Regions from separate parts of the Mycobacterium sp. DL440 genome, predicted to be linked through region 2. Evidence: predicted binding sites of a transcription regulator. Region 2 holds the regulator's gene; the other holds the start of a gene.
The links. The regulator LexA, encoded in region 2, represses DNA repair genes until DNA is damaged. The targets are predictions, from matches to a motif close to CGAACANNTGTTCG.
Positions count from the first base shown of each region.

Region 1: the regulator LexA is predicted to act here: its motif matches at 1,577-1,590, upstream of HBE63_RS02590 (error-prone DNA polymerase).

Region 1 is NZ_CP050191.1:520,814-526,720, reverse strand. Features, by position in the region: gene HBE63_RS02590 (error-prone DNA polymerase) at 1-1,563, opposite strand, end outside; gene HBE63_RS02585 (hypothetical protein) at 1,718-2,746, shown strand; gene HBE63_RS02580 (APC family permease) at 2,916-4,472, opposite strand; gene HBE63_RS02575 (universal stress protein) at 4,469-5,368, opposite strand; gene HBE63_RS02570 (MaoC family dehydratase) at 5,474-5,907, opposite strand, start outside.
Region 2 is NZ_CP050191.1:1,642,601-1,648,507, reverse strand. Features, by position in the region: gene HBE63_RS08170 (alpha/beta fold hydrolase) at 1-702, shown strand, start outside; gene HBE63_RS08165 (PhzF family phenazine biosynthesis protein) at 712-1,398, shown strand; gene nrdR (transcriptional regulator NrdR) at 1,400-1,855, opposite strand; gene HBE63_RS08155 (LysM peptidoglycan-binding domain-containing protein) at 2,020-2,547, opposite strand; gene lexA (transcriptional repressor LexA) at 2,791-3,510, shown strand; gene HBE63_RS08145 (LGFP repeat-containing protein) at 3,561-5,897, opposite strand.

The DNA of each region.
Region 1 (5,907 bases), 1.1 Mb from region 2:
ACTCCAGGCGTCCTGCTGCCCCTGGGAGAACCCCAACGCCCGGGCCATGTCGCGGACCGCGCTGCGTCCGCGATAGGTGATGACGTTGGCTACCTGGGCGGCGTAGTCCCGACCGTAGCGCTCGTATACGTACTGAATGACGTTCTCGCGCAAGTCCGATTCGATGTCGATGTCGATATCGGGCGGCCCGTCGCGAGCCGGGGACAGGAACCGTTCGAACAGCAGCTCATTGGCGATCGGGTCGACGTTGGTGACCTTCAGCGCGTAGCAGACCGCCGAGTTGGCCGCCGATCCCCTACCCTGACAAAGGATGTCGTTGTCCCGGCAGAACCGGGTGATGTCGTGGACCACGAGGAAATAGCCGGGGAACTTCAGCTGCTCGATGATCCGCAGTTCGTGTTCGATCTGCGCGTAGGCCTTTTCTGCGTTGTCGACGGGCCCGTACCGCTCGGCCGCTCCCGCCATGACCAGATGCCGCAGCCAACTGTCCTCGGTTTCGCCGGACGGTACATCTGGGTACGGCGGCAGCTGCGGGGCGATGAGCGCCAGACCGAAAGAGCACTGCTCACCGAGATCGGCTGCAGCCGTCACGATCTCGGTACCGAACCGCCGGGCCATCTCCTCCCCCGAGCGCAGATGAGACCCGCCGAGCGGGGCCAGCCACCCGGCTGCGGTGTCCATCGAGTTGCGGGCCCGGATCGCCGCCATCGCCATGGCCAGCCGACCCCGGTCAGGCGCTGCGAAGTGCGCCCCGGTGGTGGCCACCACCGGTATCCCGAACCGCGACGCCAGCCCGGCCAGGATGGCATTGCGTTCGTCGTCACACGGATGGCCGTGATGGGTGAGCTCGATGCTGACCCGGCCGGCTCCGAACCGGTCCACCAGATCGGCCAGCGCGGCAGCGGCAGCTTCGGGCCCACCGCGGGAAAGCGCCTGGCGGACATGACCTTTACGACAGCCCGTGAGGATGTGCCAGTGCCCACCAGCGGCCTCGGTGAGCCCGCCGAAGTCGTAGCGGGGCTTGCCTTTCTCACCACCGGCCAGATGCGCCTTGGCGATCTCGCGGGACAACCGCCGGTAACCCTCCGGCCCGCGGGCCAGCACCAGCAGATGCGGGCCGGGCGGATCGGGATCCTCGGTGCGGGGAATGTTCCCCAGCGACAGCTCGGCGCCGAAGACCGTGGCCACGTCCAGCTCCCTGGCCGCCTCGGCGAACCGGACGGCGCCGTAGAGCCCGTCGTGATCGGTCAGCGCGATCGCCCGCAGGTTCAGCCGGGCCGCCTCCTCGACCAACTCCTCCGGCGTACTCGCGCCGTCGAGGAAGCTGTAGGCGCTGTGCGTGTGCAGTTCGGCGTAACGGACCGACGTTCGCGACCGGTCGAGTTCCGGCGGCTGATAGATGCTGCGCTTACGCGACCAGGCCGGGCTGTCCCCGCCGTCGCCGGCGGGCTCCAACGGCAGGCCGGAACGGCGGGGCTTGCCACCCGCGGCGGGCCGCGGCGACTGGCCAGAGAGCACCCGCTCCATCTCCGACCAGCTCGGCGGCCCGTTATGCCAACTCACCCCATCAGTGTATCGAACATGTGTTCGAGATCCAGCTGTTGGTGCAGCGGCAAGGCAACCGGTGAAGGTGGGTAGGTCGCGCCTCGTGATGCCGATCACGCCGCCGCCCCCTACGATGCCCCTGGGCTGGGGATCGGCTGTGAAAGGACGGGCAATGGCATCGACGTCAGCGTCAACGAAGTACATCGGCTACGTCGGTGGTGTCGCCGTAGCGGCGGGAGTCGGCGCGGCGCTCGCCGTGGCCGGACAGGGCACCGCCCACGCTGATTCCGGCGAAGGCGCGGCTAAAGGCTCGACCAAAAGCACATCGCAGCACGTCAAGGCCGGGCCCAAGCGCACCCAGGCCAAGACCGGCAAGACGAAGACTGGCGAGGCCGAGCGGCCCAAGCCGTTGTCCAAGGTCAAGGACAACGTCAAAGACAGCCGCGAAAAGCGGGCCGGCAAGATCGAGAAGGCGGCTACCCAGGTCACCGATACCGCCAAGGCCACCAAACCGGTGGCGGCCACGCCCAAGCCGAAGCCCAGCGCCGACGAGTTCGAGGCCGGTCAGGTCGCCAAGCTCAAGGACTTGTTCGCCCCGAAGCAGGCGGCTCCGAAGCCGGACCCGGTAGTGGTCGACAAATCGGACACCGAGACCGTCGCGCAACCGGCGAGCAAGTCGATCGTCACCCCGAAGCTCGCTGCGGTGCAGACTCAGGCCGACACCGCGGACGATGGCCAGGCATGGGATCTCAACCCGTTCCGTGACAATGATCCGGAGCCGACGGACATCCCTGAGCCGATCATGAATCTGCGGAATGCGTTGATGAACACAGCCCTTCCCGACGAACTCGATCCATTCATCCGCGAGGCGACCGAGCAGATCTACCGGGGCAGCCAGATCGTGCCTTGGGTGAATGCGGTGATTCCGATCAGCAAGATCCTGCCGAGCCTGGCCCCTGCGCTAGGTGATGACGATGCAGCTCGAGATGCCCGGCAGACGATCATCATGGAGCTGATCAAGACCACCCCACCGGGTTCGGCGGTGTACTACGGCTACGACATCGTCGCCGACCTCATCAATCAGGAAGCCTCGGGTGCCGAACTCAAGGACACCACTGTCGCGACGGTGTGGGATCTCCTCGATCCGTTCCACGTCGCCCACAATCCGGGTAAGTCCGGTATCGGCAACGCCGCCGGATAGTTCGCGTACGTAACGTGGTGGCGATTTTTGAGTTGTTTTTCCGCCACCACGTTACATTCGCGGAAAGTGAGCGTGGCCCCGCCACTGCGCCGAGCAAACAGCGCAACGTGGTTCTAAATGATTTGCGCTGTCGCTCATTTCACTGAATTCGCCGAATCGGACAGTACGTCTACTCCACGAGTGACGGCGTGTCGTGCCGGAGTGTCTCGCCTCGGAAGAACGCTGGGTTGACCGACCGCCAGACGAACATGAGCACGGCGCCCAGCAGCAGGATGCCGAAACCCATGAAGAACACCAGCCCGATACCGCCGATCGCGGCACCACTGCCGTTCTCCGGGTTCATGCTCTCTCTGATCGCGATCACGAAAACCAAGGCCAGCATGATTCCGCCGAGCAGGGGGAACAGGAACTTGAACACCATGTTGTGGGCGCTGGTGAACAACTCCCGACGGAAATACCAGACGCACGCGAATGCTGTGATGCCGTAGTACCAGCAGATCATGATGCCAAGGGCGGCAATGGTATCCAGCAAGGCACTCTCGGACAGCAGATTCACCACGGTGTAGAAGGCGCCGGTCACCACGCCTGCGGTGATGGTCGCGAAACCGGGCACCAGGTAGCGCGGGCTGACCTCGGCGAAGCGCGACGGGAATGCCTTGTAGGCACCCATCGCCAGCATCGCCCGCGCGGCAGGCAGGAAGGTGGTCTGCAGGCTGGCCACCGACGAGGCCAGGATCGCCAGGAACAGCAGCGGTCCCGCCCAGCTGCCCAGCACCGGATCGGCCAGCGCGGCGAACACGTTGTCCTCGTGGTCCGGATTACCCAGCCCCAGACCCTCTTCCCCGATGCCGGCGTACATCATCACCGCGACGGCAACCAGCAGATAGGTGGCCAGGATCGAGAGCACGCACAGCAGTCCGGCCCGGCCCGGCACCTTCGTCGGGTCCTTGGACTCCTCCCCCAGCGTCAGGCAGGTGTCCCAGCCCCAGAAGGCGAAGATCGATCCGGTGAGGCCGACGGCGAACACACCGAAAGTCAGTCCGGTGAACGGATCGAACCAATCCAGGTCCAATGACAGCCCGGCCGGCGCATCGCCGCGGCCCACATGAACGAACGCCATCACCGCGAACGCCAGCAGCACCACCATCTGGAAGCCGACCATGACGTACTGCACGCGCTCACTGGTCGTGATACCGCGACTGGCGATGGCGGTGGCGATGGCCAGGAACACCAGCGTCGTGACGATGTTGATGGCCTTGTTGTCGGTGAGATCGGCGATCGAGGGATGGTTGGTGATCCTGGCGATGAACAGATAGAAGAACTCCACCGCGATGGCGGCGAGGTTGGACAACACGATGATCGAGGCCATCACCATGCCCCACCCGCACATCCAGCCGACATAGGGGCCAAATGACTTGGTGGACCAGGTGAACGACGCCCCGCAGTCGGGCGCACGCGAGTTCAGCTCGCGATAGGCGTAGGCCGTCAGGAACATCGGGATGAACCCGGCGATGAAGATCGCCGGCATCTTCAGTCCGACGGCGGCGACGATCAACCCGATGCTCGCGGTCAGCGTGTACCCGGGTGCCACGCACGAAATCCCGAGGATCGCACCCGAGAACGTGCCGACCTTGCCTGCGGCGAGCCCCTTGGACACCAACCCGCTGGACTGCTCGGCACCCGCAAGCTTTTGATGCGACGCGGATTCCGATGCGGACTCGGTCATGAGTGGTCCTCGCCGTCTTTCAGTTCATCCCGGGGCACAACCACCATCGGCACGTCCAACACCCGCAACATCTTGGCCGCCGTGGAACCGAGGAAGATCCGCCGCGGCGCACTGAGCCGGCTGGATCCGACCATGATGATGTCGCCGTCGTCCCAACCCAACTGTTCGACGGCGGCTTCGACGCTCGGGCCGGTCACGATGGTGGAGGTCACCGGAAACTCAGCCGGCAGTTCATTTCTGGCGACTTCCAGCGTCCGCTCGGCATGGGCGAGCGCATGGGCCCGCACTGCCTCGCTGTCTCCCCGCAACGAGCCGAACGTCGGATCGAGGGCGACCAGCGACGCCAGACGCAGCGGTATGTCCGCGGCCCGACTGGCCCGTACCGCGGTGGCGAGCAACAGATCCGAACCCTGGCGTTGGCCGATGGCGCAGGTGATTTCGTGTACCCGCTCGACTTTCGAATCGCGGGTTCCGCGCGGCGCCACCGCGACCGGTACCGGTGAGGAGTGCAACAGCTCGTTGACCACCGATCCCAGTGAGTAGCTGCCGACCAGTCCCCCACCCGCGCCGCCGACCACGATGGCGGCCGCCCGCAGCCGCAGCGCTTCCTGGATCAGACCGTCGGCGAACGACTCGTCGAAGCTCAGATACGTGTGCGCCACAACGTCGTCGGGCACCGAGGCCAGCGCGTCGTCCAGCCAACCCTGCGCCTGCTCGGCCAGCACTTCCTCGTAGCCGCCCTTGGGAACGGTGCCGGGAGGTGCGTTGTCGGGTGGCAGCACAATGCAGATGTTCACCTCGGCATCCAGCGTCCGGGCGAACCGGACTGCCAACGCCAGCGCATCGGCGCCACCGGGAGTGGCCAGATATCCAACGACCAGGTTTACCTGCGTCATCCGCCACCACCCATCCCGCACCGCGCCGTGCGCCCGTAGTGGTCCGATCCTGTCAACCCACCACGCGGTGTGCAGCACTTCTACGAAATTGCCGGACCGGCTGGATCACTGGGAATACTCGGCGACGCCGTCCTCCAGCACGAGGCGGGCATCGGCACCGTCGGTCCCGGCAGCCTCGGTGCGGAACACCGCCCGCCCCGGTTCGGTACGCCAAATCGACGTGGTCAGCGTCTCACCCGGGAACACCGGCGAACTGAACCGCGCAGCCACCGCCTGAACCTTCGTGGCGTCACCGCCTCCGAGTTCGGCAACCAACGCCCGCCCGGCCACCCCGTAGGTGCACAGACCGTGCAGGATCGGCTTCGGGAACCCGGCCAGATTCTTCGCGAACCACGGATCGCTGTGCAGCGGGTTGCGGTCCCCGGACAGTCGATAGATCAGCGCCTGATCCTCGCGGGTGGGCAACGCCACCTGGGCGTCCGGTTCGCGATCGGGAATCTGCGGCGCCACGGGACGTTGCCCCGGCTGCCCGCCGAATC
Region 2 (5,907 bases):
GGTCATTCGCTGGGCGGTGGCGTGGCCATGCAGTTCGCCTACCAATTCCCGCAGCTCGTGGAGCGTCTCATCCTCGTGGGCTCCGGCGGGGTCACCAAGGATGTCAACGTGGCGTTGCGGGTCGCCTCACTCCCGATGGGCAGTGAGGCGCTGGCGCTGCTGCGCCTGCCCCTCGTGCTGCCGGTGTTGCAACTGGCCGGTCGGGCGGCAGGCACCTTGTTGGGCACAACCGGCCTGGGACGCGACATCCCCGACATGGTGCGCATCCTCGCCGATCTGCCGGAGCCGACGGCATCGGCGGCGTTCGCCCGGACCCTGCGCGCTGTCGTGGATTGGCGTGGCCAGGTGGTAACCATGCTGGATCGCTGTTACTTGACCGAATCCGTTCCCGTCCAGTTGATCTGGGGCGAACGCGATTCGGTCATCCCGGTCAGCCATGCTCAGATGGCCCACGCCGCAATGCCCGGTTCCCAGTTGGAGATCTTCTCCGGATCCGGGCATTTTCCCTTCCATGACGATCCCGAACGCTTCGTCGAGGTGGTCGAACGCTTCATCGACTCGACCGAACCGTCGGTCTACGATCAGGATCACCTGCGCAGTCTGCTGCGCGCCGGGTTGAGCGAATCGGCGATGAGCGGATCACTCGACACTCAGACCGCGGTGCTCGACGCGATGGACGCCGACGAACGCAGCGCGACGTAGCATCGGGTGATGGCGATCGACGTCACCGTGTTACGGGTATTCACCGACTCAGACGGCAAGCACGGCAATCCGCTGGGCGTGGTGGACAACAGCACTGTCGCCCCGGGCGATCGCCAACGGATAGCCACCGAATTGGGTTACAGCGAAACGGTATTCATCGATCTGCCGCAGCCCGGCGGCAACTCGGCCAGTGCCCACATCTTCACCCCGGTCGCGGAGCTGCCGTTCGCCGGACATCCCACGGTCGGCGCATCGTGGTGGCTGCGCGAAACCGGCCTGCCCGTCAACACATTGCGGGTGCCGGCCGGACTCATCCAGGTGGAATACGACGGCGATCGCGCCGCGGTCAATGCCCGCTCGGAATGGGCACCGGAGTTCGCAATCCATGACTTGACTTCCGTCGACGAACTGCTCGCCGCCGAGCCCGATGATTTCGCCGAGGCCGACGAGAACTACCTGTGGGCCTGGATCGACAAGGCGCACGGCACGCTGCGAGCCAGGTCGTTCGCCCCGCACCTGGGGATCCCCGAGGACGAGGCGACCGGAGCCGCGGCGGTACGGATGACGGATTACCTGAGCCGGGACCTGACGATCATCCAGGGGAAGGGTTCGGTGATCGAGACCCGCTGGAGTCCGGAGGGCTGGGTTCGTCTGGCCGGCCACGTCGTCAATGACGGCACCGCCCAACTGGACTGAATTACGCCTCGGCGCGGTGTGCCCGCAGCGCCTCGATCTCGCGCTCGAAGTCGTCGGCTGACGAGAACGACCGGTACACCGAGGCGAATCTCAGGTAGGCGACCTCGTCAAGTTCGCGGAGCGGTCCGAGAATCGCCAGGCCGACCTCATGGCTGGGGATCTCCGGAGTGCCGAGGCCGCGGACGGCGTCCTCGACCTTCTGCGCCAAAACATTGAGCGCATCGTCGTCGACCTGCCTGCCCTGACAGGACCGGCGCACTCCACGGATGACCTTCTCCCGGCTGAAGGGCTCAGTCACCCCGCTGCGCTTCACCACGGCCAGCACCGCGGTCTCCACGGTGGTGAACCGACGTCCGCACTCCGGGCATGATCGCCGGCGCCGGATGGCCTGGCCCTCGTCGGTCTCGCGGGAATCGACCACACGCGAATCAGGATGACGGCAGAACGGACAATGCATTACCGCTCCTTCGCCATGCCGCCGGACAACTAGTTCGAGCGCCCTTGAGCGTACCCGCGATGCGCGCGGGAGACTCACCGCCGGGTCCAGTGGCGTGTAGGTGTTCACTCCGACACCGGCCAGTGTGGCTGCCGGCCAGGACGATTCAGCAGACATACCACTGCTCAGCCAACCGGCGCAAGCAATGTCTGCCCGGAGTCGACCGCCGCGGATTCGAGTTGGTTGAGGTCACGGATCTGCTCGACGACCCGGGATACCGGGGCATCCGGGGCCACCCGGCGCGCCACCTGCTGCAGTGTCTCCCCCGATTTCACCTGGACCACCGCGAGCTCGGTCGGCGTCGGGGTCTCGGCCCCCATCACCCCACCGAATTGGGCCACCAGGCCAAGCCACACCGTGATACCGGCGGCGACGAGGGCCAGCAACACGGTGGTCATCGGCGTGATGGGCCGACTGCGATGCGATGCCCGCGACATCAGCACTCCGGTTCCGCGGTAGCGGACCGCGCCGGCGGACGGGCGGTCGGGTGCCGGCCGCTGCACCCGGCGCACCGGCCTGGCCGTACCGGTACCGAAGGTGGCGCTGCCTCTGGTGCCGGCGCCGCCGCGGGCCCGGCACCGCTGCGGCGGGGACTGCGGCACGGCCCGAACAGCGCGGGAACGGCTATCCGCGGGGATATCGATGATCGCCATCTGACTGCCTTTCAGTGGGGCGGTTTCGCTCTTGTGTTCGAACATACTCGCTCAGGTGTTCGATGGATAGAACATGTGATCGAACTGTGGCCAAACGATAGAACAGGGCACCGACAAGTTCGGGCCGCCAACCCCGCGCACGACGCGGAATCACCTGTCCACGCGCCCCACCAGCAGACACGCGCGCAACACGCGTCGAACACATGTTTGATTAATGTTCGATCAACGACTACATTCGGCCCCATGAGCGACGACCGCAGCAGGGACGGCAACACCGACAGCCCGGCCGGATCGGACGGCGCGGGTCCACGCCGGGCCGAGGGGCTCACCGACCGGCAACGCACCATTCTCGATGTGATCCGCGCGTCGGTGAACAGTCGCGGCTACCCGCCGAGCATCCGCGAGATCGGCGATGCGGTCGGTTTGACCTCGACGTCGTCGGTCGCCCATCAGTTGCGCACCCTGGAACGCAAGGGTTACCTGCGTCGGGACCCCAATCGCCCGCGCGCGGTTGACGTGCGCGCCGCCGACGATCCGGCGGCCGCCGCGCTGGTGTCCACCGAAGTGGCCGGCTCCGACGCGCTACCCGAACCGACCTTCGTGCCGGTCCTGGGACGTATCGCCGCAGGCGGCCCCATCCTGGCCGAGCAGGCCGTCGAGGACGTCTTCCCGTTGCCCCGCGAACTGGTCGGCGAAGGGTCGCTCTTCCTGCTCAAGGTCGTCGGCGACTCGATGGTCGATGCCGCCATCTGTGACGGTGACTGGGTGGTGGTACGCCAGCAGAGTGTGGCCGACAACGGCGACATCGTGGCAGCCATGATCGACGGCGAAGCCACGGTCAAGACGTTCAAGCGGACCCGCGGTCAGGTTTGGCTGATGCCGCACAACCCGGCATACGACCCGATCCCGGGCAACGACGCCGCGGTGCTCGGCAAGGTCGTCACCGTGATCCGCAAGATCTGACCGACCGGAGGTAGGACCCGCTGCACCGGATAGTTGCCGGGTCCTGCCGCTCAGTCCGTCCGCACAAACCCGTTCGTGCGGGCGAATTCTTCACTGGCGAACCAGATCTCGGCCACTGCGTCGTCGTACTCACTGCTGTCTGGTGCCCAGTACCGACCAGACTTGGTGTCCGCCTTGATCGGATAGCCCTCCGGTGCGCGGTGTGGGTCCTCCAACGGCAGATGGATGGCGGTGGCACTGGGTATCTCGTCGAGTTCGATGGCGGCATGTCGCCCGCTGTGGGCTTCACCGCCGTGGGCCTCATTGCCGTAGGCCTCACCGCTGTAAGCCTCGGCCTGGGTGATGACGCGGGTCGGCGCGGTGTCGACGTTGTCCTGATCGCTCGGCACCGCCAGTCCGCTCAGCGCCGCGAAACCCTGCGCCCCGCGCTCTCCCCCGACCGGACCGCCGAGGGATCCGATGCCCGTCAGGCCCTCGTCCTCGTCCTCGTCCTCCAGCTCCGCTTCGATGTCGTCGACGTCCTCGCCCTCGGCGACTTCCTCGAAGTCGGCGTCGATGGGCGTATCGAGGTCCTCGTCGTCGAAGTCGTCGTCCTCGAAATCGTCATCGTCATAGTCGTCATCATCGCCATAGTCGTCGAAACCCTGTTCCGGGCCGGCCAGTTGCGAGGAATCCTCCGGCGGTTCCTCGTCCTCGCCTGGCACCCCGTAACCACTGGCCGCTCCGTGCGGGGCGGCCCATTGACTGACCGGGATGGCGATATCGGTGGGCCCGTCGTACGGAGACCCCGCCCCTGCCGATTCCTCACCAGGCCCGGCGAACCGCGCCGTCGCGGCCTCGCCGCCGTAGGCAGCGCGCGGCCCATAGCCGCTCGCCGCATCCGAGCCGCGATCATCGCCGTACTCATCGTGGTCGTACCCACGCGAGCCGTAGCGGGCGTCGTCGTAACGGTCCTCGTCGTAGGAATCCCCGGGTCCGCCGTCGTAGTCATCGTCGAACGGGTCATGATCGAAGTCGTCGTCGCCACCGGCACGGCGACGGTGCCACAGCGCGGCCCCCACGATCAGCCCTGCGAGCAGCACAACCGGAACCACGGCGATCAGCCACCACCAGCTCCAATGCCAGGCGAACGGCTTCTTGGCGTCCGAATCGGAAGGCTGCGGCCCCGAGGCCGATGTCTGACCGAGTCCAGGAACCTGCAGGCCACTCAATTCTGACGCGAGTTTTGACGGCTCGGTGGTGAACTTGTTGGCGTCGCGGTCCCACGAGATCGCTCCCCCGCTGAACCGCTGGCTGACGACACTGCCGTCTTCGGTCTGGTCGGCCATGGGAGCGCCCAATGCGCCCTTCGCCCCTCCGAGCTTCTCCCAGGCCGCATTCATCGCGCCCCGCACGATCACCGCGCCGTAATCGGGAGTCCAGAAGATGACGGGGTTGTCGGCAGCGGCGAAGGTGCTGATCCGGCTGTTGGGACCCAACCCGCCCTCGGACTCGCCGGCGGTCGGGAAGCCCAGATCACCTTCGGGGCCACCGACGCTTTCGTACTTCTCGAGCAGCTGACCGGTGATGGCGTTGGCTCCGGTGGCCGGGCTGTAGAAGATCTGGCCGCCGGCGTACTTCTGGCCGAACCCGCCGTCACCGATCGGATACTGGTCGCCGTCCTTGGCTCCCAGTGGTCCCATCACGCCGCCTGCCTCGCGACGCGCGGCGGCGATCGCCGAAGCGGGATCCGACGGTACGTCCAGGCCGGCGAGCTGGTCGGCCAGGTCCGTCGGCTCCGTGGTGAATGCCTTGGTCTTGCGGTTCCAGGAAATCTCACCGCCGGTGAACTTCTGTGAGATCACATCGCCGTTGAACATTTCGTCGTCGGAGGGCACGCCCAGCACTCCGGCGGAGCCACCGAGCTTGTCCCACGCGGCGTTGATGGCACCCCGTACCACCCGGGCGCCGGTGGACGGCGTCCAGAAGATGACCGGGTTGTCCGGCGCGCTCAGGGTCGAGTTGCGGCTGTCGGCGGCACGCCCGGCGCCCTCATCGATGGTGGGGAATCCCATGTCGCCGTCGGCCGGACCGCCCAACGACTCGTATTTGTCCAGGATTGCGCCCTGCATGAAATGAGCACCGGTCGCCGGGGTGAAAAACATCTTTCCCCCGGAGTAGTTCTGCGCGAAGCCAGAACCCACCGCGTACACGCCACCCTGCCGCGGCCCCAGCGGGCCGCCGTCGCCGCCGTTGGCCTCCCAGGCGGCGGTGACAGCCGCGTCGGCATCTGACTCCGGGGTGGCCGAAGCCACCGCCGGCACCACCAAAGCAGCGACTACGAGTGCGAGCAGGCCGACCGCCAACCGCCACACGGCTGCGTTCAGCCTCGCTCCCGGCCTAGTCATGCGCCCTCCC